DNA from 2 places in the Paenibacillus sp. FSL R5-0407 genome. Region 2 is predicted to be linked to the other one. Evidence: riboswitches for the same ligand, from Rfam matches in the RefSeq annotation. Region 2 holds a riboswitch; the other holds the start of a gene.
The links. A riboswitch is a leader RNA that binds a small molecule or an ion and turns the genes downstream of it on or off. The one in region 2 is predicted to bind FMN.
Positions count from the first base shown of each region.

Region 1: linked by a shared signal. The riboswitch ahead of ribD (bifunctional diaminohydroxyphosphoribosylaminopyrimidine deaminase/5-amino-6-(5-phosphoribosylamino)uracil reductase RibD) and the one ahead of NYE70_RS21040 (DMT family transporter) in region 2 are both predicted to bind FMN.

Region 1 is NZ_JBBPAX010000001.1:1,499,380-1,510,216, forward strand. Features, by position in the region: gene ytfJ (GerW family sporulation protein) at 1-180, opposite strand, end outside; gene NYE70_RS07330 (DUF2953 domain-containing protein) at 296-994, opposite strand; gene scpB (SMC-Scp complex subunit ScpB) at 1,171-1,833, opposite strand; gene NYE70_RS07340 (segregation and condensation protein A) at 1,802-2,617, opposite strand; gene ribH (6,7-dimethyl-8-ribityllumazine synthase) at 2,688-3,155, opposite strand; gene NYE70_RS07350 (bifunctional 3,4-dihydroxy-2-butanone-4-phosphate synthase/GTP cyclohydrolase II) at 3,194-4,438, opposite strand; gene NYE70_RS07355 (riboflavin synthase) at 4,466-5,149, opposite strand; gene ribD (bifunctional diaminohydroxyphosphoribosylaminopyrimidine deaminase/5-amino-6-(5-phosphoribosylamino)uracil reductase RibD) at 5,168-6,295, opposite strand; FMN riboswitch at 6,568-6,765, opposite strand; gene tlp (small acid-soluble spore protein Tlp) at 6,935-7,153, shown strand; gene NYE70_RS07370 (peptidylprolyl isomerase) at 7,247-7,684, opposite strand; gene lysA (diaminopimelate decarboxylase) at 7,866-9,197, opposite strand; gene NYE70_RS07380 (spore germination protein) at 9,305-10,837, opposite strand, start outside.
Region 2 is NZ_JBBPAX010000002.1:384,613-395,449, reverse strand. Features, by position in the region: gene NYE70_RS21065 (S-layer homology domain-containing protein) at 1-3,185, shown strand, start outside; gene NYE70_RS21060 (hypothetical protein) at 3,821-4,825, opposite strand; gene NYE70_RS21055 (methionine ABC transporter ATP-binding protein) at 5,042-5,803, shown strand; gene NYE70_RS21050 (methionine ABC transporter permease) at 5,814-6,476, shown strand; gene NYE70_RS21045 (MetQ/NlpA family ABC transporter substrate-binding protein) at 6,532-7,392, shown strand; FMN riboswitch at 7,583-7,735, shown strand; gene NYE70_RS21040 (DMT family transporter) at 7,860-8,825, shown strand; gene NYE70_RS21035 (GGDEF domain-containing protein) at 9,026-10,213, shown strand; gene NYE70_RS21030 (glycoside hydrolase family 52 protein) at 10,310-10,837, opposite strand, start outside.

The DNA.
Region 1 (10,837 bases), on a different contig from region 2:
CTCGTCAATGTTGAAATCACTGCCCCCGGCTGCAAAGCCGAAACCGACCCGGCTGATCGGAAGAATGACGCTGCCGTCCGGCGTTTCGACCGGCTCCCCGACAATCGTATTCACGTCAACCATATCCTTGATGTTTTCCATCGCGGTTTTCATTAGCCCTTGTATCGGATGCTCAACCATAAAAATTCCTCCTCAGTGCGATATAGATAAGTACTTACCATCGCTTTTTCGTATTGTGGGCACTTTGAAGGAGGAGTATGCACCATCCCTTTTTATTCCTAAATCGTAACGGGACTTACTCTCCTGATTGATTGCCCTTCGAAAGGAGGCTTCTCCACTTCTTCACTCCGCCCTTAACTTTCAATACGCGGACCACCAGAACCATTCCAGCATAAACAGCATTCCCGAGACGTATTTCAGCCGTACAGTTGAGCTCGGTGGAAAATAACGGGGAACCGCCGAATACGGGAACGACAAACAACTTCGGACGTTGCCGCAAGGAAATATGGTAGGAAAGCCATCCGATCAGCGTAGTTTTCAAAGCCCATAACGCGCCGGTAAGGGTTGCCGTATGGGCTGCATCGGTAAGCGCCACATTTGTAGACCATTCCATGCTGACCAAGGTGACCCGGCGAAGTGTCGTATTCAGCCACTTTTTCAATCCTCTGGTTGCCCGGATCATATCGCGAAATTGCTCCGCCCAGAGGTTTACTTTTTCCTTATCGATTTCCTGCTCCCCGGCCGAAGTATGCGTCTTGAAGAAATTATCGCTACTATTGTTCTCGACCCATAAGCCGTCCTGCAGCTTATTCAGCCCAAGGGCCGGAATCCGATAATGATATGTAAGCAGCCCGAACAATAGCGTTACATCAATCATAATCGTCTCATCCTTGTTTTCCTTCTTGAGCTTGATATGAAACGTTATTTTGGATAACAAAATCAGCGTCAGGACCAGCAGCAACAGGACCAGGATGCTTCCGAGCCAAATCCACACGGGAGTGCCCTCCAAGCCATAATCAGATAACAAGCTCCGAATAGTATGGCACGGTTATCATTAAAAAATTCCAAGTTTGGCATTTTGGCGTAGTATGCAACACAAAAAAGCCGCCCGTAAGGGCGGCTTGAGCAGACTATTCATTTGCGCTGATACGGGTACACGATCATTCCCCATCAACTCTCTTGTTCTTGTTCCTCTTGCTGCTGTTCCTGTTCCGGATTAGCTTCCTGCCCCGTCTTGTCGACATCGTCAAAAGTGAGCTGCTGCTCCTCAAGCTTCTGAAATAACAGCTGAGTCTCTTCCTCTAATTGCTCAGCACTTTCGAAATCGGCCAGATCCGGCAGATCCTTCAAACTGGCCAGACCGAAATAATCGAGGAAAGCTTTGGTCGTTCCGTATAAAATAGGACGTCCGATCGCCTCCGCCCGGCCGACCTCTTCAATAAGATCTTTGTTTACCAGGGTGTGGATGGCTCGTTCCGACTTTACGCCCCGAATTTCCTCCACCTCAATTCGGGTAATCGGCTGACGGTATGCGATAATGGAGAGCGTCTCCAATGCCGCCTGGGACAGAGAGGAACGTGAGGGTGAATAGGCAAGCTTCTCGAAATAAGGCGCGTGCTGCGGCAACGTAGCGAGCTGATAATTACCGGCGATCTGGACGATTTGCAAGCCCCGACCTGCCCGCTCGAAGGAATTCTTCATATCTTGAAGCGCATCCGCGACTAAATCCTGCCTTTGCTCAGTCACCTCCGCAAGCTGCTTCAAACTGATTCCTTCCTCACCTGCTAAGAATAGCAACCCCTCAATAATCGATTTCAATTCCTGATAATTCATCTGCCTTTACTACCCCTCTCCACTCCATGACAATATCATCGAACAACTTGTTTTGATAACATACGATTTGTTTCATTTTCATCAGTTCTAAAATCGCCAGAAAAGTAACTACAATTTCATGCCGGTACATTTCCTGATGCAGCAGCTTGGAGAACAGGAGCCTGCCTCCCTTTCCTACACTTTCCAGCGCGGAAACGACTTCCCGGATCCGGTCCTTGACCGAAATTTCATCCCGGTGAATACGAGCTACCGTGTTGCGCTTGACCGCTTTCCGGATCGCCTTCTGGAAAACCGCAATCAGGTCCGCGGCATGCAGGCCTTTGACGGGATTCTCTTCGATTTCGGGTAAATACGGTGTCAGATCCTCCGGCTCCTTGGAAAATATCAAACTGCGTTCCCACTCGCGCTCGTGAAGATGCTCGGCAATCCCTTTATATTTGCGGTATTCGATCAGTTGGCGGATGAGTTCATCCCGGGGATCCTCTTCGTCCTCCATCAAATAATCGAAATCATCGTCAAATTCGATCACTGGCGGCTTGGGCAGCAGCTGCTTGCTCTTGATCGACAGCAACGTCGCCGCCATGACAAGAAATTCACTGGTCACTTCCAGTTCCAGCTCCTGCATATTGTGTAAATATTCGAGGTACTGGTCCGTAATTTCACTGATCGAAATTTGGTGAATATCTATCTCCGCTTTATCGATCAAATGCAATAGAAGGTCCAGCGGTCCTTCGAATGATTCCAGCTTGTATAATACTGTCGTCAATGAACTTCCCCCACCCATGACATGCAAAATAGCTTATAAAAGAAAAATGCAGTACCCCGAAAAAGAAGGGTACTACATTAAATAAGCACTATTTTAGCTGATTCGTCAAGTTCGCCATTTCAATGGCTGCCATTGCGGCATCCCATCCCTTGTTCCCGGCCTTGGTGCCGGCACGTTCGATCGCCTGTTCAATGTTTTCGGTAGTCACGACGCCGAAGATAGTAGGAACTCCCGTTTTTAGTCCGACCGCGGCAACGCCTTTAGCCGCTTCGTTGCATACATAGTCATAATGCGAAGTTGAACCGCGAATGACGGTGCCCAGCGTGATCACTGCATCATACTTTCCGCTTTCCGCCAGCTTCTGTGCCGCAAACGGAATTTCGAATGCACCTGGCACCCAAGCTACGCTGACCTCTTCGTCCTTAACGCCATGGCGCTTCAGCGCATCCAGCGCTCCGCCCAGCAGCTTGCTGGTAATAAATTCGTTGAACCGTCCAACTACAATCGCGTATTTCAAGCCGTTTGATACTAGATTTCCTTCATATACATTCATCATTTTGAATACCATCCTTCCACTATTAGGAAATTATTATTTTATATTTCAGAAGACTCGTTTTGCTCCAGGTCATCGAATTTCAACAAATGCCCCAACTTCGATTGCTTAGTATGAAGGTAACCGGAATTATCTTCATTTTCCTCCATTTGAATCGGTACGCGCTCCACCACTTCCAGGCCATAACCCTCCAGCCCTTTGATCTTGCGCGGGTTGTTGGTAAGCAGACGGATTTGGCGAACGCCAAGATCCTTTAATATCTGGGCACCGATGCCGTAATCGCGCAGGTCGGCCGGAAAACCAAGCTTGAGGTTGGCGTCCACGGTATCCAGGCCTTGCTCCTGGAGTTTGTAGGCCTTCAGTTTGTTAATAAGACCGATACCGCGTCCCTCTTGCCTCATATAGAGCAATACCCCTCTGCCTTCCTGTTCGATCTGTTTCAGCGCCGCTTCGAACTGCGGCCCGCAGTCACAGCGATGCGAATGGAATACGTCTCCCGTCAGGCATTCCGAATGCACCCGCACCAGCACCGGTTCGTCTCCGCCGATTTCCCCTTTTACCAGGGCGACATGCTCTTTCGTATCGACGTCGTTTGTGTAGGCAATTGCCCGGAATTCCCCATAATCCGTTGGCATACGAACCTCGACTTCCCGGTTGACCAGCTTTTCCTTTTCATTACGGTAATGAATCAGGTCTTTGACACTGATCAGCTTGAGATCAAAGGTTTTGGCGATCTCCATAAGGTCGGGGAGCCGAGCCATGGTTCCGTCCTCCTTGATCACCTCGCAGATGACTCCTGCGGGATATGCTCCGCACATCCGCGCCAGATCCACCGCGGCTTCCGTATGGCCGGCCCGCCGCAGAACGCCGCCCTTCTTGGCGATCAGCGGAAACATGTGACCCGGACGGCGGAAATGGGCCGGTTTGGCCTCGGGGTCCATAATCCCGCGTACTGTCAGGGAACGTTCATACGCGGAAATCCCCGTCGTAGTGTCTTTATGGTCAATGGAAACCGTAAAGGCTGTCCCATGATAATCGGTGTTTTGCGCTACCATCGGTTGTAATTCAAGCTCATCGGCACGCTCTTGCGTAATCGGCAGACAGACCAGCCCGCGCCCCTGAGTAATCATAAAATTGATGACTTCGGGCGTAGCTTTCTCGGCTAACGCAACGAAATCCCCTTCATTTTCACGATCTTCATCGTCGACGACTATAATCACTTTTCCGCGCATCAATTCATAAATCGCTTCCTCAACGCGGTCCAACTGGATATCACTATCACTCATCTAAATCCCCTCCACTCTCAACTTTCTTCACGCAAATCCATGCTCCGAGAGGAACGCAAGATTGATGCCGCCTCTACTATCTTCCGATTCGTCGTCCTGAGCAGTTCCGTTTTGGGCCCTTCCGAATTTGAGCAAGTGCTCCACATATTTGCCCAGGACGTCGCATTCCATATTTACCGTATCGCCGGGACGTTTGAATGCAAGCCCCGTTTCGGCGAGAGTATGAGGAATTATGGATACCGAGAACCGCCCGCCCGAAGTCTGCACTACAGTAAGACTTATTCCGTCAACCGTAATCGATCCTTGGGGAATTATATATTTGAACATGGACGATTCTGCCGGTTCAATCTCATATACGACCGCATTTTGATCTTTGCGGACCCGGATAATCGTCCCTATTCCGTCCACATGCCCCTGAACAAGATGGCCGCCGAATCTTCCGCCTGCCGCCATGGCCCGTTCCAGATTGATCCGGCTACCCGGCTTCAAATCCTTGAGGTTCGTGTGGCGGTAAGTTTGCGGCATCACATCGACAGCAAAAGAAGAAGAGTCAAAGGAGGTGGCCGTCAGGCAAACTCCGTTGACGGAGATGCTGTCTCCCAGCTTCAAGCCTTCCGTTACCACGCTGGCCGAGATGCCAAGGACCATCGCTTCTCCTTTGCGGCTAACCGATTTTATTGTCCCGATCTCCTCTACTAGTCCGGTGAACATAAGCTCCCCTCCTTACTCCTAAATTTTGAGTCCTTCCTTAGTAGCGCCTGACCAGACAGGTGTTCCTTTGATGCACACATTATCCCCCATTTGCTCCACTTCCAAATCGGTTAAATGAACTGCGTCTTTCATCAGGCTGTAACCGTCAAACATAAAATTCCCGGGAGACTCGAGCCCTCCTATCAGCTTAGGGGCAAAAAACATGACAACTTGATCGGCCAATTGCTCTTGAATCAAAGAGCCGTTCAATCTCCCCCCGCCCTCTACGAGAATGGATGAAATCTCCTGCTCGCCAAGCTTTGCCATAGCCAATTTCAAATCAACCTTCGGTCCCTCGCCGCACGGAATGACCTTAATCCCCCGCTCACGCAAAGCAAGCACCTTGTCCGGGTCAGCTTTATCCGTCGTTAGAAGGACTGTCGGAGCTGCGCCGTCGTTAAGCACTCTGGCGCTTTCCGGGATCCGCAGCTGCGAGTCGACGATAATACGAACCGGTGACAGCCCCGGCACCGGAAGCCGGGTTGTCAACTGCGGATCATCAGCTATGATAGTTCCGACCCCGACCATGATGGCCTGATGCCGGTGCCGCATCGTATGGACCATCTCCCTTGCTGCTTCGTTCGAAATCCACTTGCTGTCTCCGGTTCTCGAAGCTATTTTGCCGTCCAGCGTGCTTGCGGTTTTGATCGTGACGTAAGGAAGCCCTGTTGTAATAAATTTGATAAATGCCTTGTTGAACCTAATTGCTTCTTCGCGGAGAACGCCGACATCCACCTGGATCCCATTTTCCCGCAAGCTCCGTATTCCCCGTCCCGCCACTTGCGGATTGGGATCTTCACTGGCAACGACGACCCGTGCCACTTTTTCCCGAATCAAGCGTTCGGAACAAGGCGGTGTCAACCCATGGTGACTGCATGGCTCAAGAGTTACATAAACCGTGCTGCCTTCGGCCATTTCGCCGGCCATATTAAGAGCGTGTACTTCTGCATGCGGCGTACCGCGCCTGAGATGCGTACCCAAGCCAACGACCGCGCCTTCCTTTACCACAACCGCCCCGACGACCGGATTGATGCCCGTCTGGCCTTGGGATCGTTCCGCCATTTGAATCGCCAGTCCCATATAATACTCGTCGTTGATATTGTTCAATTGAATGTCCTCCTTCCTTGCGAAAATGTAAAAAAACCCGCCGGAGCATTCCGGCAGGGTAAATTGAGAGAAATGTATGTACGCGAATAAAGCAAGCAAACGCAAATAGAAGATGTCAAAGCTGATGCATGACAAATCAAACGTCTGCCGTCCTCATAAAGCAATATTTTCCCAACGCAAATATGACATTGTGAAAACAATTACTTTAAGAACTGCTTCCTATATTTGAACACATGGCGTGTCTAAAAATTCATTAAACCCCATGCGTTCCGCGTCTCCTTCTCCCATCCAGACTATACTGTCGGTCCCGGAATCACACCGGCTCAGCCATATGCTGCTGGTTAAGCTCGCATACGGGTCACGGACTCGTGCTTGCTCCGATTCAAATCACATCCAGTCAAAGGATGCCACGGTCATCGAAGCCAGCCATCACCGTCGGTAGGGAATTTCACCCTGCCCCGAAGGAATGCTATTCAGTTAATTATTTGTTGCAACCCGAATGTTATCACTAACCCCTAAAAAAATCAAGGACATTGCTCCCGCCCCCGTCCGGGAATAAAAACTCCGCCTCTGAGCGAAAATAACTCCGACACCCGTTAATTCAATAAAAATTTCATCTACATTAGGAGGAATTCATTCGTGGCAAAACCTGATGATCGCTCTGATAATGTTGAAAAACTACAGTCCAGCATTCAAAATACGATTAAAAATTTCCGGGAAGGCCAGGATTATTTAAGTGAGCATGCCGACGAAATTTCCGGCGAAGAAAAACACCAAATAGAGGAAAAGAACGCCCGGCGCCTCGACAGCATTCGCGGGTTCCGCGAAGAGGTTAAGGACGAAGCGGCAGACCACTAACAGTTAAAATATGCCGAAATTGTGCAAATACGAAACCCCTCTGAGGAGTAATCCTTCAGAGGGGTTATTGTTGTTGATTCTATTCTATTTCAATTACGCTTCGTCCCAAACCGTAACTTCTTTCATTTTGTCGCCAGGGCGAACCTGATCGACAAGCTCCATGCCGGAAGTTACTTTGCCGAATACCGTATGGACGCCATTCAAATGCGGCTGCGGCTCGTAGACGATAAAGAACTGGCTGCCGCCGGTGTCTTTGCCTGCATGAGCCATGGACAATACGCCGCGCTCGTGCTTTGTCGTGTTAGTCGACGTTTCACATTTGATGGTGTAGCCAGGGCCACCCGTGCCGTTACCGACCGGGCATCCGCCTTGAGCAACAAAGCCCGGAATAACGCGGTGGAAAGTCAAGCCGTTATAATATCCGGAATTCGCCAGCTTTTCGAAGTTGGCTACCGTTCCTGGCGCTTCTTCGGGCAGAAATTGAATTTCAACCTCTCCGCCTTTTTCCAAAACAATTTTCCCTTTTTTCATATGGGTCACTTCCTTCTTCGAATTATCATTGTATTAACTTCAGACAAACCTCTTCAAGTGTACTATGAAATGACGTCCGTAGCAAAATATGGCGCAAAAAAAATGCAACAGCATCATCCAATCCGGCCTCCCGGCCAGTCGTATGATGCTGTTACACCTGTATTTCACAGTTCAGTTCCGTTTACTTGAACGACGGCTGCTTTGCAATCCGCTCGGGGATCACGTCGCAGGAAGTAATATCCTGTAAGCTTTCACGCTTTACGACAAGATCGCTTTGCCCATTTTGAACGAATACGACCGCCGGACGACGGATCCGGTTGTAGTTGCTGGCCATAGCATAGTTGTACGCGCCCGTGCATGCAACGGCGAGCAAATCGCCCGAATTCACTTTAGGCAGCTCCAAATCCCAAATCAGCATATCCCCGCTTTCGCAGCATTTGCCTGCAATGGATACCGTTTCTTCGGCAGCATCCAAGCTGCGGTTCGCCAACATAGCTTCATACTTGGAGTCGTACAATGCAGGACGCGGATTATCCGTCATTCCGCCATCGACGGACACGTATTTACGAACACCCGGAATATCCTTGCTCGTTCCTACGGTATACAACGTCGTACCGGCATCTCCGACAATGCTCCGGCCCGGTTCCACCCAAATTTCAGGGAGCTGCGGATATGCGCTTGCAAATGACGATTTTACGGCATCGGTAATCGCTTTTACATAATCCGAAACCTGAAGCGGCGTGTCTTCTTCCGTATAGCGGATTCCGAATCCTCCGCCTAGGTTGATCACTTTGAATAAGACATCCAGTTTTTCCTTAACTTGAATGGAGAACTCGGCCACACGTTCTACCGCCAGTTGGAAGCCTTCCACCTCGAAAATTTGCGAACCGATGTGGGAATGCAAACCGAGCAGACGAAGATTCGAACTGCGTGAAGCCAGCTCTACCGCTTCAAATGCAGATCCGTTACCGATATCGAAACCGAATTTCGAATCCGTCTGGCCCGTAGAAATATACTCATGCGTATGAGCTTCCACACCAGGGGTTACGCGCAGGAGAATATTAACCGAGAGTCCTTTGTCTGCGGCCAACGCCTGCAGCATATGAATTTCAGTAAAATTATCAACGACAAAACAACCAATATTGGCCTGAATCGCCATTTCAAGCTCTTCAGGAGTCTTGTTGTTCCCGTGAAAATGGATTCGCTCTGCAGGGAAGCCAGCCTCGAGGGCGGTGTACAATTCTCCCTCTGAAACGACATCGAGGGACAGTCCTTCTTCCTCGACCAGACGGCACATCGCCATCACGCAAAATGCTTTGCTGGCATAGGCCACCTGAAACGACAATCCCGAAGCACGGAACGCTTCCATATATTCACGGCATCTTTGCCGGATGAGCGCTTCATCCATGATATACAGCGGGGTGCCGTAAGTTTCTTTCAACTCGACCGTGTCGACGCCGCCGATCTCCAGATGTCCTTTAGGATTGATTTTGCTGGTACCATGTAAATACATCTATGCAGTCCTCCACTTTCAATTTTCACCAGTATATCAAACAACCCGCGAACTGAAAAATGGATTTTTTCGATTATCATTTGTGTTTTTTTCTGGACACGCCCAAATCATCTCTCACTGCGCGGCATACGGGTATTATCTCGCGTCTTGGTGAAGGACGGTCTTTGCTTCGAGGTAAGCACCGGAACCCGGATCAGAATTCCAGCCATCGCCTTTGCATTAAACGGAATAAACGGCCACAAATAAGAGGAGTTAAACGAACGTTGGGTACTGAGGAAAATAATGAACGCCGTGACTCCTCCTACAAGGCCAGGTACGCCGAATATGGCAACCAGTACCAGCATGATCAGCCTGACTACCCTATTGGCAAGTCCGAGCTCGTAGCTCGGCGTCGCAAACATCCCGATGGCGGCCACAGCCATATATAGCACGACTTCGTTCACGAACAGGCCGGTCTTAACGGCGATATCGCCTATGAGGATCGCCGCGATCAGACCCATGGCTGAGGCGAGCGGAGTCGGCGTATGTACGGCTGCCATCCGCATCAAGTCGACCCCGAATTCCACCAGTAAAAACTGGGCGATAATCGGGATTTTGGCCATTTTTTGCGGGCCGATGAAATCCAGCATCGCCGGCTTCAGCTCCGGATGGATTACCATAAGCATCCATATCGGAAGCAGAAATAAGGAGGCAAAGATTCCGAAGAAACGCACCCAACGCAAATAGGTGCCCATGAACGGGGTTTGCCTGTTTTCCTCCGCATGCTGACATAAATCGAAGAACGTTGTCGGCAAAATCATGACGCTTGGCGAGGTGTCGACGAAGATGACGACCCGGCCCTCCATCAGATGGGAAGCGACCACATCCGGACGTTCGGAGTAACGGACCAGCGGGTAGGGATTCCACCCTTTTTTCACGATCGCTTCCTCAAGCTGCTTGTCGGCCAAGGGAATACCGTCCATTTCAACGCCCTTGAGTTTCTCTCTCACCGCATCCACGAGTACCTTATCCGCAATGTCGTCAATATATGCGATACAAACATCGGTTTGACTTCGCCGTCCCACCTTCATCGCTTCGAATTTGATGCCGGGATCGCGGAGCCTTCTCCGTACAAGCGTTACATTCGTCAGCAGCGTCTCGGTAAAACCGTCACGAGCGCCACGAACAACTCTTTCCAGCGACGGTTCCTCCGGGCTGCGGACCGGGTAAGAACGAGTATCCATGACAATGGCCGATTGTTCACCTTCAATAAACAGAACACTCATGCCGATCAGCACATTGTTAACCGCCGAGCTGAGATGCTCCGTTTTTTCCACTTGAATATGCGGGATGTAAAGATCGAAGAAGGATCGAAGCGCACCTGTCGTCAGATTTTCCGGTGTCAAGTAGGTCAATCGCTTGATGATTTCCTGCATTATCGTATCTTTGGCAAATCCATTGATAAAAAAGAGACCCGTTCGTTTACCGCCAAAAGTCATTTCCCGGAAAACGACATCAAAACCTTGACCGAGGCCGACGACTTCCTCCAGCGTTTTCTTAGTCGTGGTCAAACTGCGGCTGATCTTGTCGTTCTTCTGCCAATATTGGATCGACTCCTTTACAGAATCCGATCGTTCGGCCTCCACCTTATGCCTCCGGTC
Region 2 (10,837 bases):
ATCATGCCGGGGAATACGACGGGGTTATTCGCTACCGGAACGACTCCGGTGCAGAGGGGCGGCTTCAACTTGTCGTCAACGGCTATCCGCAGCAAGAGTTGTCTCTCGCGCAGGAAGGCGGGTGGAGAACGGCCGAGGTGAAGCTGAATTTGCGCAGCGGCATGAACTCGGTTTCGCTGGAAGGTACGCAGGGAGGTCAAGACATTACGGCCATCGACTCCCTAACGGTGAAAAATAGCGTGAACAAAAAATATCGCGGAGCTACTGTGTCATACACCAGTTATGAAGCGGAGGATGCCGAGAGTAACGGTACGATCATCAAGCCTTCGCGGAAATTCCGCAGCATCGCTTCCGAGGCTTCCGGTCGTCAGGCTGTGAGCTTGAATCGGAGCGGCGACTTCGTCGAGTTTTCACTTGCCAAACCGGCCAACTCACTGGTAATCCGTTATTCGATTCCGGATAGCGCCGACGGGCAAGGCGCGGATGAAACCTTGTCCTTGTACGTGGACGGCGTATTCAAACAAACTTTGCGTCTGACTTCCAAGTATGCCTGGGAATACGGCAGCTATCCTTGGTCGAACGATCCGCGGCAAGGCAGCGGACACCGCTTCTTTGATGAAATTCATGCGCTGATCGGGGACGTCCCTGCGGGTGCGGTCATCAAGCTGCAAAAAGATGCCGGTGACCGGGCGGAATCCTACGTCATTGATCTCGTGGAAATGGAACAGGTAGAAGATGCGTATGGAATGCCTGCGGAAGGATTCTTGTCCGCAACCGATTTTGGGGCGGTTCCGAATGACGGCATGGACGATACTGCGGCATTTAAAGACGCCCTGGCGGCTGCGGCGAGCCAGGGGAAAGGCGTCTGGTTCCCGGAAGGCACGTTTAATTTCGGCGATGAACTGCTGGATCTGGAATCGGCGGTGATCCGTGGTGCGGGAATGTGGCATACGACTTTGAACGGGGCTAAATTTATGGGGCATGGAGGCAAGGTTGAGGTCTACGATTTGCTTATCGACGGCGGTATTAATGTCCGCGATGACGAGGCTATCACGAATGCGTTCCATGGGGCATTCGGTCCGGGTTCGGTCATCCAGCATGTATGGATTGAGCATACGAAAGCCGGTCTCTGGCTAACCCAGCCGATCGGAGAGGCCGCCCGTACGAACGGATTGTACATGATGGGACTTCGTATCCGCAATCTGATGGCGGATGGCATCAATTTTGCGGTAGGTACCGGTAACAGCATGATGGAACAGAGCGATATCCGTTACCCGGGCGATGACGGCATTGCCATGTGGTCGTTCACCGACCCGAAGCTTAGCGAAGTGAACGGGGCGGAGCGGACGCCAAGCGTAAACAACACGGCGCGCTTTAATACGGTAACCTTGCCTTGGCTGGCTGACAATATCGTCGTATTCGGCGGTAAAGACAACAAAGTACAAGATAATCTTGTAAAAGATACGGTAACGAACGGTGCAGGCATCGCGGTTTCGACCCGGTTTAATGCAGAACCGTTCGAAGGAACCACGGTAGTGGAGCGCAATACGCTAATCCGCACCGGCAGCTACGATACCGGATATGGCGTTAGCCTGGGGGCGTTGTGGTTATTTGCCGGGGAAAGCAATATGAATGGAAAAATCGTCGTTCGTGACAATGTGGCGAAGGACAGCACGTATTCCGGTCTGATCGCACATGGGGATTTTGCGATGAACGATGTGCTGCTGCAAAATTTGGTCATCGACGGTGCGGGCACCCATGGCGTTGACGTAACGCCGAACCTGAAAGGCTCCGCCACAGTCGACAATGTCATCGTGCGCGGCGACCGGATGAAGATGGTGTCCAATCCGGCGGGGGGATTTTCGTTCAAGGAGATCAACCAGGGCTTCGCTTCCGCCAAGAAGCCGGTCGTTGATCCGGGCGGTCCCGAGCAACCAGGAAACCCGGGGGACAACGGCGGAGGCAATGGCAGTGGCAACGGTAGTGGGGGCGGGGGTTCCGTTACGATTCCTTCAACAACCGGGACCAGTTCCTTCGACGACCAATTGAAAGCAGCTCTTGCATCCGGCCAAAGCCGGATCGAAATTAAAACGGGCGATCAAGGAAACGCAAGCTTCAATGCGGGCGCTCTTCTTGCGGCAGCTTCTTCCCGTCCGGACGCCATTCTGTCGGTAGTCGATACCGCAGCGAAGGCGGAGGTTCGCTTCCCGTTAAGATATGTGGAAGGCATTTTGAACCAGGCTAGGGTTGGCGATGCCGATCAGGCGGTCGTGAAGTTCAGCTTGACGAAGCTTACGGATACCGAGCAAGCGCAATCCGGCATTGCTCAAGCAGCAATCAAACAAGGCTTTAAGCTGCAGGGAAATGCCGCTGAATTTAAGGTTTCTGTAACTGAGGGCGTAAAAGAAACGCCGATCACCCGGTATGGTCCGGGATCTGTCGAACGTCTGCTTACGCTGGAAGGAACCTGGAATCCGCAGACCTCGGTCGGCCTTCGCTTTGATCCTTCCACGGGTACGCTTCGTTATGTGCCGGCCTTGTTCCAGGCCAACCCGGACGGATCGACCACGGTTACGTTCAAGACCGACGCGAACGGATTGTTTACCGTGGGGGTGAACGAAAAAACATTCTCCGACCTCGCCGGTCACTGGGCAAATAGTGACATCGGGAAGCTTGCTTCCCGGATGATCGTAAACGGCTTCCCGGACGGCCGATTTGGACCTGGGCAATCCGTGACGCGAGCCGAGTTCGCAGCGATGCTGGTACGGGCATTGGATCTGCGTAGCGATCCTGACAGCGGTCGCTTCGAGGATGTGGAGCCGGGCGACTGGTTCCATGAGGCGGCTTCCGCAGCCGCCGAAGCCGGCCTGATTCAGGGATATGCCGACGGAACCTTCCATCCAAACGCCGCAATTAGCCGTGAAGAGATGGCAGTCATGGCGGCGCGGGCCTTGAAGCTGCTTGATGCGAATGGCGATTTGCCACCAGCCGCCCGTCCTGGCAGCTTCCAGGACGCTGCCCGAATTCACGATTGGGCGCGCGAAGACGTGCAGACCTTGCTTGATGCAGGAATTATGCAGGGGCAATCGGAGGAACGGTTCGCACCGCAAAGCATCACGAGCCGTGCGGAAGCAGCAGTCGTACTGTCGCGCCTGCTGGTGCGGGGACAGTATATGAATCCGTGACAGGGCGGGAAATCCATCCGCCGTCGCCAAAAATGTAGAAAGACCGCCGGAGCTAACTGCTCCGGCGGTCTTTTTGTTAAGTATCTGCTAAGTTTGCGGAGCCAACTAACATCTCTCAATCCCAATTCTAACGGACACCAGGGCCGCTATTGGATCGAAAACGGCTGCTTTGCAAATCTAACGGACACAGAGGCCCTTAACTCACTCCATTGGCCCGAAACTAGGCGTTCAACCAGCATTTAAGGGCCGTCATGTCCGTTAGAAATTGAAATGCCTTGATTTCGGCGTTTTAAGGGCCGTGGTGTCCGTTAGCCGAGGCCACGCGGAGGAACCAACCGCCATTAGGGATTGACACTTACTTTCCATGCCTTTCGGCTGCACCTTGCACTCCCAGCGCTAATCTCAATCTAACGGACACCAGAGCCGTTATTGGATCGATAATAGCTGCTTTGCAAAACTAACGGACACAGAGGCCCTTAACTCACTCCATTGGCCCGAAAATAGGCGTTCTACCAGCCCTTAAGGTCCCTCATGTCCGTTAGAATTTGAAACGCCGTGATTTCGGCGTTTTAAGGGCTGTGGTGTCCGTTAGCCGAAAAAATCTGTTCAAGCCTCACTCGGTCAAATGGCCTGAATTACTCGTAATTGAGCGGAACGAGTTCACTGCGAAAATGCTCCAGTGATTCCGTGAGTTTGTATTTGTTCTTTGCCGCTTCATCCATGAAGGCCTTCAGATCGTCCAACAGCGGGCTGGATCCGGAAGCTGCCTCTTTAAGCGCTGATTCGTAAGCTTTTTGAGCGTCAGGTTCCATTTGTTTGTTGTCGTAATCGAATAGCGGGGTATTGTTCGCACCGTAAAATACGGTCGTCGTGTAATTGGTAAGCATGGCCTTCACTTCTTTAATTCGCTTGGAGTCCGGGTATTGTTTGGTGAAGTTTTCGGCGGCAAGTGCCCGGGTCAGGAGTTCATCCCAACCGATGACAAGCGCGGCGTCCCGAAGCGAACGCTCTCCGGATTCCTTCGCCTTTAACTGCAAATAATCCTTTACATCTCCGGTGGCTTTGTCGGCGTACGCCGCGGCTACTCTGTAATCGGGATCCGGATTGAACATGCCTTCGGTCGGATCAAGCTGGTAGCCGCTGTTCTTGGTCTCCGTAAACAGGGCCTTCAGTTTTTCGTCAGTTGCCTTGCCGATCAATTCGTCTAAAGAATCGCCGATCTCGAATATTTTTCCAATCTTCTCCTGAGTATCCCCTTCGTAAAAACGGTCCGCGAGGCCTCCCAGCGCCGCAATCTGGGCATCTTCCACCGACAACAACAGATGGGAAACCCGCTCAGGGGTTAAGCTGTCCACATGCTTTTCAATAAACTCGAAAGCTTCCGGAAGCTTGTTGCCTTCTTGTTGGAGCAAGGCGTCAAATTCGGCGACCAATTGATCCTGCGCCGCTTCCGATTCCTCCCCGGCAGCACCGTTATTTCCTGCTTTGCCGGAATTGTCGTTTGGAGCGGATGGGGTGTTTTCTTGAACCGTATTTGTGTCGTTGTTTTTTGTTTCCGATTTATCCCCGCATGCACTGAGGGTAAGCGCGGCGGAGAGAATCAAGGCCGCAATGAGCTTGCTTTTTTTCAAGTTGGTCATGTTGAAATTCTCCTCCTTGGGTGTTGGTTTCTTAAGTATTCTTTAAACGCATTACGGATAATAAATGTTTCAAAGTTTATTTTGTATATGAAAATATAGCTCACTATTAGTGACACAGAAACTATAATGAACTATAATCAAAAGGAATTATTCGTTATAACAGTTTTAAAAATTAATAATACAATTATCTCTGGAAAATGTGGTGAGGTGTATTGCATGATTTCGCTTCATGAAGTCAGTAAAAGCTACAGTTCCGGCGAGGGGGTCTTTAAAGCCGTCGAATCGGTTTCCCTTACGATCCGTGAAGGAAGTATTCACGGAATTATCGGCCCCAGCGGTGCGGGCAAATCGACGCTGCTGCGCATGATGAATGTGCTCGAGCCTCCCGACAGCGGAAAAGTAATTGTCGGCGGACAGGACCTGACCCGGCTTCCGGAAAGTCAGTTAAGGGTGGCTAGACGATCCATGGGCATGGTATTCCAGCAGTTTCACTTGCTCCATAACCGGACAGTAAGCGGAAATGTTGCCGTCCCGCTGGAACTTGCCGGGATGAGCAAGCGGCAACGGAAAGAACGGGTAGAGGAATGTCTGCAATTTGTTGGTTTGCGGGACAAGGCGAAGCAGTACCCGGCCCGGCTCAGCGGCGGACAGAAGCAGCGTGTTGCGATTGCCAGGGCGCTCGCCCATCGTCCTGCCGTGCTGCTTTGCGATGAACCGACCTCTTCCCTGGATTCCGTCACGACAGGAGAAATTCTGAATGTTCTGAGACACATCAATGAAACGCTGGGGGTAACCGTTGTTATCGTCACCCACGAAATGGATGTCGTGAAAGAGATCTGCCATGAGGTGTCGGTAGTGGAGCAAGGGCGGCTAACGGACGGCTTCGCGCTGGAGGAGCGTACCGCAAGGAATGTCCCACGCCATAAGCCGTCCTACCGGGAGTTGTTGCTTGGGAAGGCAGGGGTGTCTGATGTTTGACTTTTCCTTGATGCTTGAGAAGTTCATGGACTTTCGAATCCAGATTGCCGAGGCGGTCGGTGAAACGTTTCTTATGGTCGGAATCTCGGTCATGGCGGCCATATTGCTGGGACTTCCGTTGGGAACCATGCTGTATCTTACCGCCAAAGGCCAGCTCCGCGAAAACGCGACCTGGTCCATGATTCTCAATGGGTTCGTGAACATCGTTCGGTCGTTTCCGTTTCTGCTGCTTGTCGTTTTTATGATTCCCTTCACCAGATTCCTGGTGGGAACAGCGATCGGGACGATTGCAGCCTCCGTGCCCTTGGCAATCGTGTCGATTGCAATTTATGCGAGGCAGGTGGAGCAGTCGCTGTTTGAGGTCCCTCGCGGGGTAGTGGAAGCCGCTCAATCGATGGGAGCCTCGAAGCTGAAGATCGTTTATAAATTTCTCTACGTCGAAGCCCGTTCCGGCCTGGTGCTGGGACTCACAACATCGACTATCAGCTTTATTTCATACTCGACGGTGATGGGCGTTGTGGGCGGAGGAGGAGTCGGCGATTTTGCCATCAGGTACGGGTATCAGCGATTTGAGACAGAACTGATGGCGGCGGTCATCGTGCTGATGATCGTTCTGGTTCAATTGATCCAGTTTACCGGCAGCCTGATTTCGAGATGGCTGGATAAAAGATAAATGGTAAAAGACAAAAGATAACTAAACCATTGGAAGGATGTTGGAGATGCTGAAAATGAACAAAAAGTGGATGTTAGGACTGTTAGTTCTGGTAATGGTAGCCGTAGCTGGTTGCGGTAACGGAAATACTAAGGGTGCGGGGAACGCAGAGCAAAACGGCGACGCCTCTACGGCTCAAAACGGGGACGGCAAGGAGGTAACGTTGAAGGTAGCTACGCTGATCCCGCCGATGACGGATATTCTGGAATTGGTGAAACCGCTCCTGAAAGAGGATGGCATCAATTTGGAGCTGGTGGTGCTTTCCGACAATGTTCAGCCGAACGACGCGCTTGCAAACAAGGAAGTGGACGCGAACTTTTTTCAACATGTGCCTTATATGAATCAATATAATGAAAGCACGAACAGCGAGCTTGTAGCGGTACAGCCTGTCTATCATGCGGTCTACGGTGCATACTCGAAACGCTATAAGAAGATGGAGGAACTGCCTGAAGGAGCTACGATCGTCATAGCGAATGATGCTACCAACGCCGGGCGCTCGCTCGTCATGTTGGAGAAGGCCGGCATCATCAAGTTAAAAGAAGGCGTCGGAATCAACGCTACCGTTGCCGATATTACTGAAAATCCGAAAAAATATAAATTCGAAGAAGTGGATCTGTTGATGCTGGCCCGGATGCTTGATGACGCCGATTTGGTGCTGATGACTCCGGCCTATGCGAGTCCGATCGGCCTGACGCCTAAAAAGGATGCATTGCTGGTCGAAACGACGGAATCGGAATTTGCGATTACGATGGTAGCCCGTGCGGACAATAAAGATTCCGAGCCGATCAAGAAATTGGCGGAGCGCTTGTCCGGTCCTGAGGTGAAACAGTTCCTGGAATCACAATACAGTGAAATCGCCATTCCGGCATTTGAATAAACCAGCTCACTTTCAAAAAAATAGTGGGTTACAAAAATAAATTATAATGCTATAATGGTTGCAAATAAGGGTTATTTTCATAAAATAAGTCATATATATTTTCAATGTGATGATTGTTACAGAGAATGAGGATATGCTGCAGTATTATGAAGGCAACCTTTGAAATTTAAAAAATAAAAATACAATGAATATGGATCTTCGGGGTAAGGTGAAATTCCTGACCGGCGGTGATGGCTATTTTGAATGATAGCTTTAGCCCGCGACTCGCTATTCCTTTTGGAACGGCGACTGACTTGGTGAAATTCCAAGGCCGACGGTAAAGTCCGGATGGGAGAAGATCATTAATAAGCATGCGGCATAGAATATGCATTCCGCAAGCTTATTTGATCAGCCCCCGTTTATGTTGACCTATGTCAATTGGCGGGGGCTTTCTGCGTAGACCCCATATTCGAGAAGGAGTCGGGAATATGGAAAATGCATCAAGTGTAAGGGTACAAGTCAAGCCGCTCGCTAAGGCGCAAGGGACTTCTGCAAAAAGCGGGTTCTGGCTGGTCGTATTGGGGGCCGCTCTTTGGGGCGTTGACCCGTTGTTCCGTCTTATTTTGCTCAAATCGATTACTTCGGCCCAACTGGTCCTGCTGGAGCACATATTGATTGCGCTGGTGGTAGCTCCGATCTTATGGAAAAACCGCCGCGAACTTCTCGGCGTCGGCTGGAAGCAAGTTGGGGCGCTGCTCTTTATATCATGGGGCGGTTCCGCGATCGCCACAATCCTGTTCACGATGGGGCTGGCGAACGGAAATGTGAATGCGGTTCTGCTGCTTCAGAAACTCCAGCCTCTGTTCGCCATCATCATGGCCAGATTTCTGCTTAAGGAATCCCTGCCGCGTCATTTCTCGCTGTTATTCATTTTGGCGCTGGGCGGCACCTACTTGCTGACCTTCGGCTTCTCCATCCCGTTTGGACACTGGAACGATTTTATCCAGGTCGGAAGCTTGTTATCGATGGGCGCGGCGGCGCTATGGGGCGGATCGACGGTTATGGGGCGCTTGATGGTCGGACAGATGAAATACGAAACGGTTACGTCGCTTCGCTTCATATTGGCTCTGCCGCTCTTGCTTGTTGTGACTTGGAATGAAGGAGCAGCCTGGCATTTGCCGGGGAGCGCATCCGGAATTACGGCCTTTTCCTTGAATCTGCTCGGGCAGGCGCTTTTACCGGGATTGCTCAGCCTATTGGTTTACTATAAAGGATTAACGACGACGAAAGCATCCGTAGCTACGCTGGCCGAACTCAGCTTTCCGATGGTGGGCGTGCTTCTCAACTGGATCGCTTTTCAACAAATCATCACACTGGCCCAAGCGGTTGGATTCATTCTCATCTGGGCGGCATTGTTCGCCATTTCCAGACAAAATAATTCTTCACCGGCATAATGGTCATCATATAAGGATAAGCAAGGCTTTCGACAGGAAAATTGTCGGGAGTCTTGTTTTTTATTTATACTGGTTATTAAAAAGAAGGACTTTTCCCGTATTATAGCGAAAGGTTTGGGTATTATTTCCGTTTTATTTGCATAAACTTCCGACTTGGATAAGAAATGGATGATCTGAACATTATGCCTTTAAATTTAGACATGAAAACCGTGTTCATTTTGCTTGCGCTTGGTCATTTATTTACGGTAGTGCTTATAACCGCATATAGGCACAGGCAGCCGAGAGATACGGCGGTGAACACCTTTTATGCGGCGAAATGGTTCCAAGCGGCCACATGGGGAATTCTCGCTATTCCGATACTCGGCTCTCAAATGTTTTTTATTTCACTGGCCAATTCAATTTTTCTGCTCGGTACAGCTTTAGAGACGATGGCGCTATTGAAAGTAACGGGCGGATTCGGCAAAAGGTCCGGACGGTATTATTTAATCCTTACTTTGATATCCATTCTGAGCTATAATTTCGTAGTTCTGTTTTACAATACGGAAGGTCTGCGGATTTCGATCGTTTCGGTGGCGTCAGCGGCGTTCCTCTACCCGCCCGTTTACCGAATGATCACTTCGCCGGAGCGATCGTCCCTAAGCATTCTCATCGGATATATATATCTTCTCATGACCGTCGGACTGCTTGTCCGAACCGGCATGTCCTGGTTTTCTGTCGAAGCGGTGACGATGTTTGAACCGAACTTTTATCAAAGCTTGTCGTTTCTGTCCTTGTATCTCATTATGACCCTGGGAAATGCGGGGTTTGTTCTGCTGTCCAAAGAAAGATCCGACAGGGAATTGCTTAAGTTGGCCAGTTACGATGATTTAACGGGAGCGTTGAACCGTAGAACGTTTATTTTGGAAGCGAAGCGGAATTTATCCCTATATGAGAAAAAACAAATGCCCGTATCCTTCATCCTGCTGGATCTTGACGATTTCAAAACGATCAATGATACATACGGCCATGATATAGGCGACGAAGTGTTAAGGGATTTTTCGGATAAAATGCGAGGCCAACTAAAGGAAGCCGATTTATTCGGGAGATACGGTGGCGACGAGTTCGCCATTCTGCTGCCGGGAGCGGATGAGCTGAAATCCGATGAGGTGGCGGAATCGTTGAAGCTTTCGGTGGAACGGGCCTCTTGCGGGGGGCGGTCTTTCGAATACTCCATCAGCGTAGGAATCATTACCGTAGTGCCAGGGCCGGAGGTGCCGTTGGAAAGGCTGTATCAATCAAGTGACAAGGCGTTATACAAGGCCAAACAGGCAGGAAGAAACCGCGTGGCTCGCACCCGGCTTGAAGCTGAAGAAAACCAGAAGGGTACGGAAGAGTGGGCAAGACGATAAACCATAATCAGGGACCGGTCCAGTCATTGTGATGACTGGGGATCCGGTCCCTTTTTTAATAGCTATTTCATATCCATTTCTATAGTTGATTGTCCGTTAATGACCCGGTTGTTCATCCAGCCATAGAATGGCGGTTACGCCGCGGGGATAATACCGGCTGCCGCAGATAACTCCGGCGAGCATCTGGTCGCTCCAGCTCCAATAAGCGTTCGAATCGGATGTCAGCCATGCGGCATGTGCGGCATCGGCGGCTGCCCCTTGCTCATCCCAAGGGAGTCCCAGAATGTGGCGGGCGATGAACTGGCACAAATAGATTTTGCTGAGCCAGGAATTGTTGCTGGTCGAGGACAGCTTCCAACCGCCGTCTTCGAATAGACAGCTGCCGGGAACCAGCACAGTCTGAAAATGCTGTTTCAGTGCGGCGATATAAGTCCCGAACCGCCCGTTTGCGTCAAGTGCTTCTTTGCATCCCGTATATAGTGGAAATACAAGGCCTTCGATCGCCGGGATAATCCGGGAGTCGTTATTTTCCCCAATCACCGCAGGAATGTAGCCGCCCGGCAGCAGATGCGCGGAGATCGTGCCGGCGCAGCGCTCGGCTTGTTCGCCGGCAAGCTTGGCGTG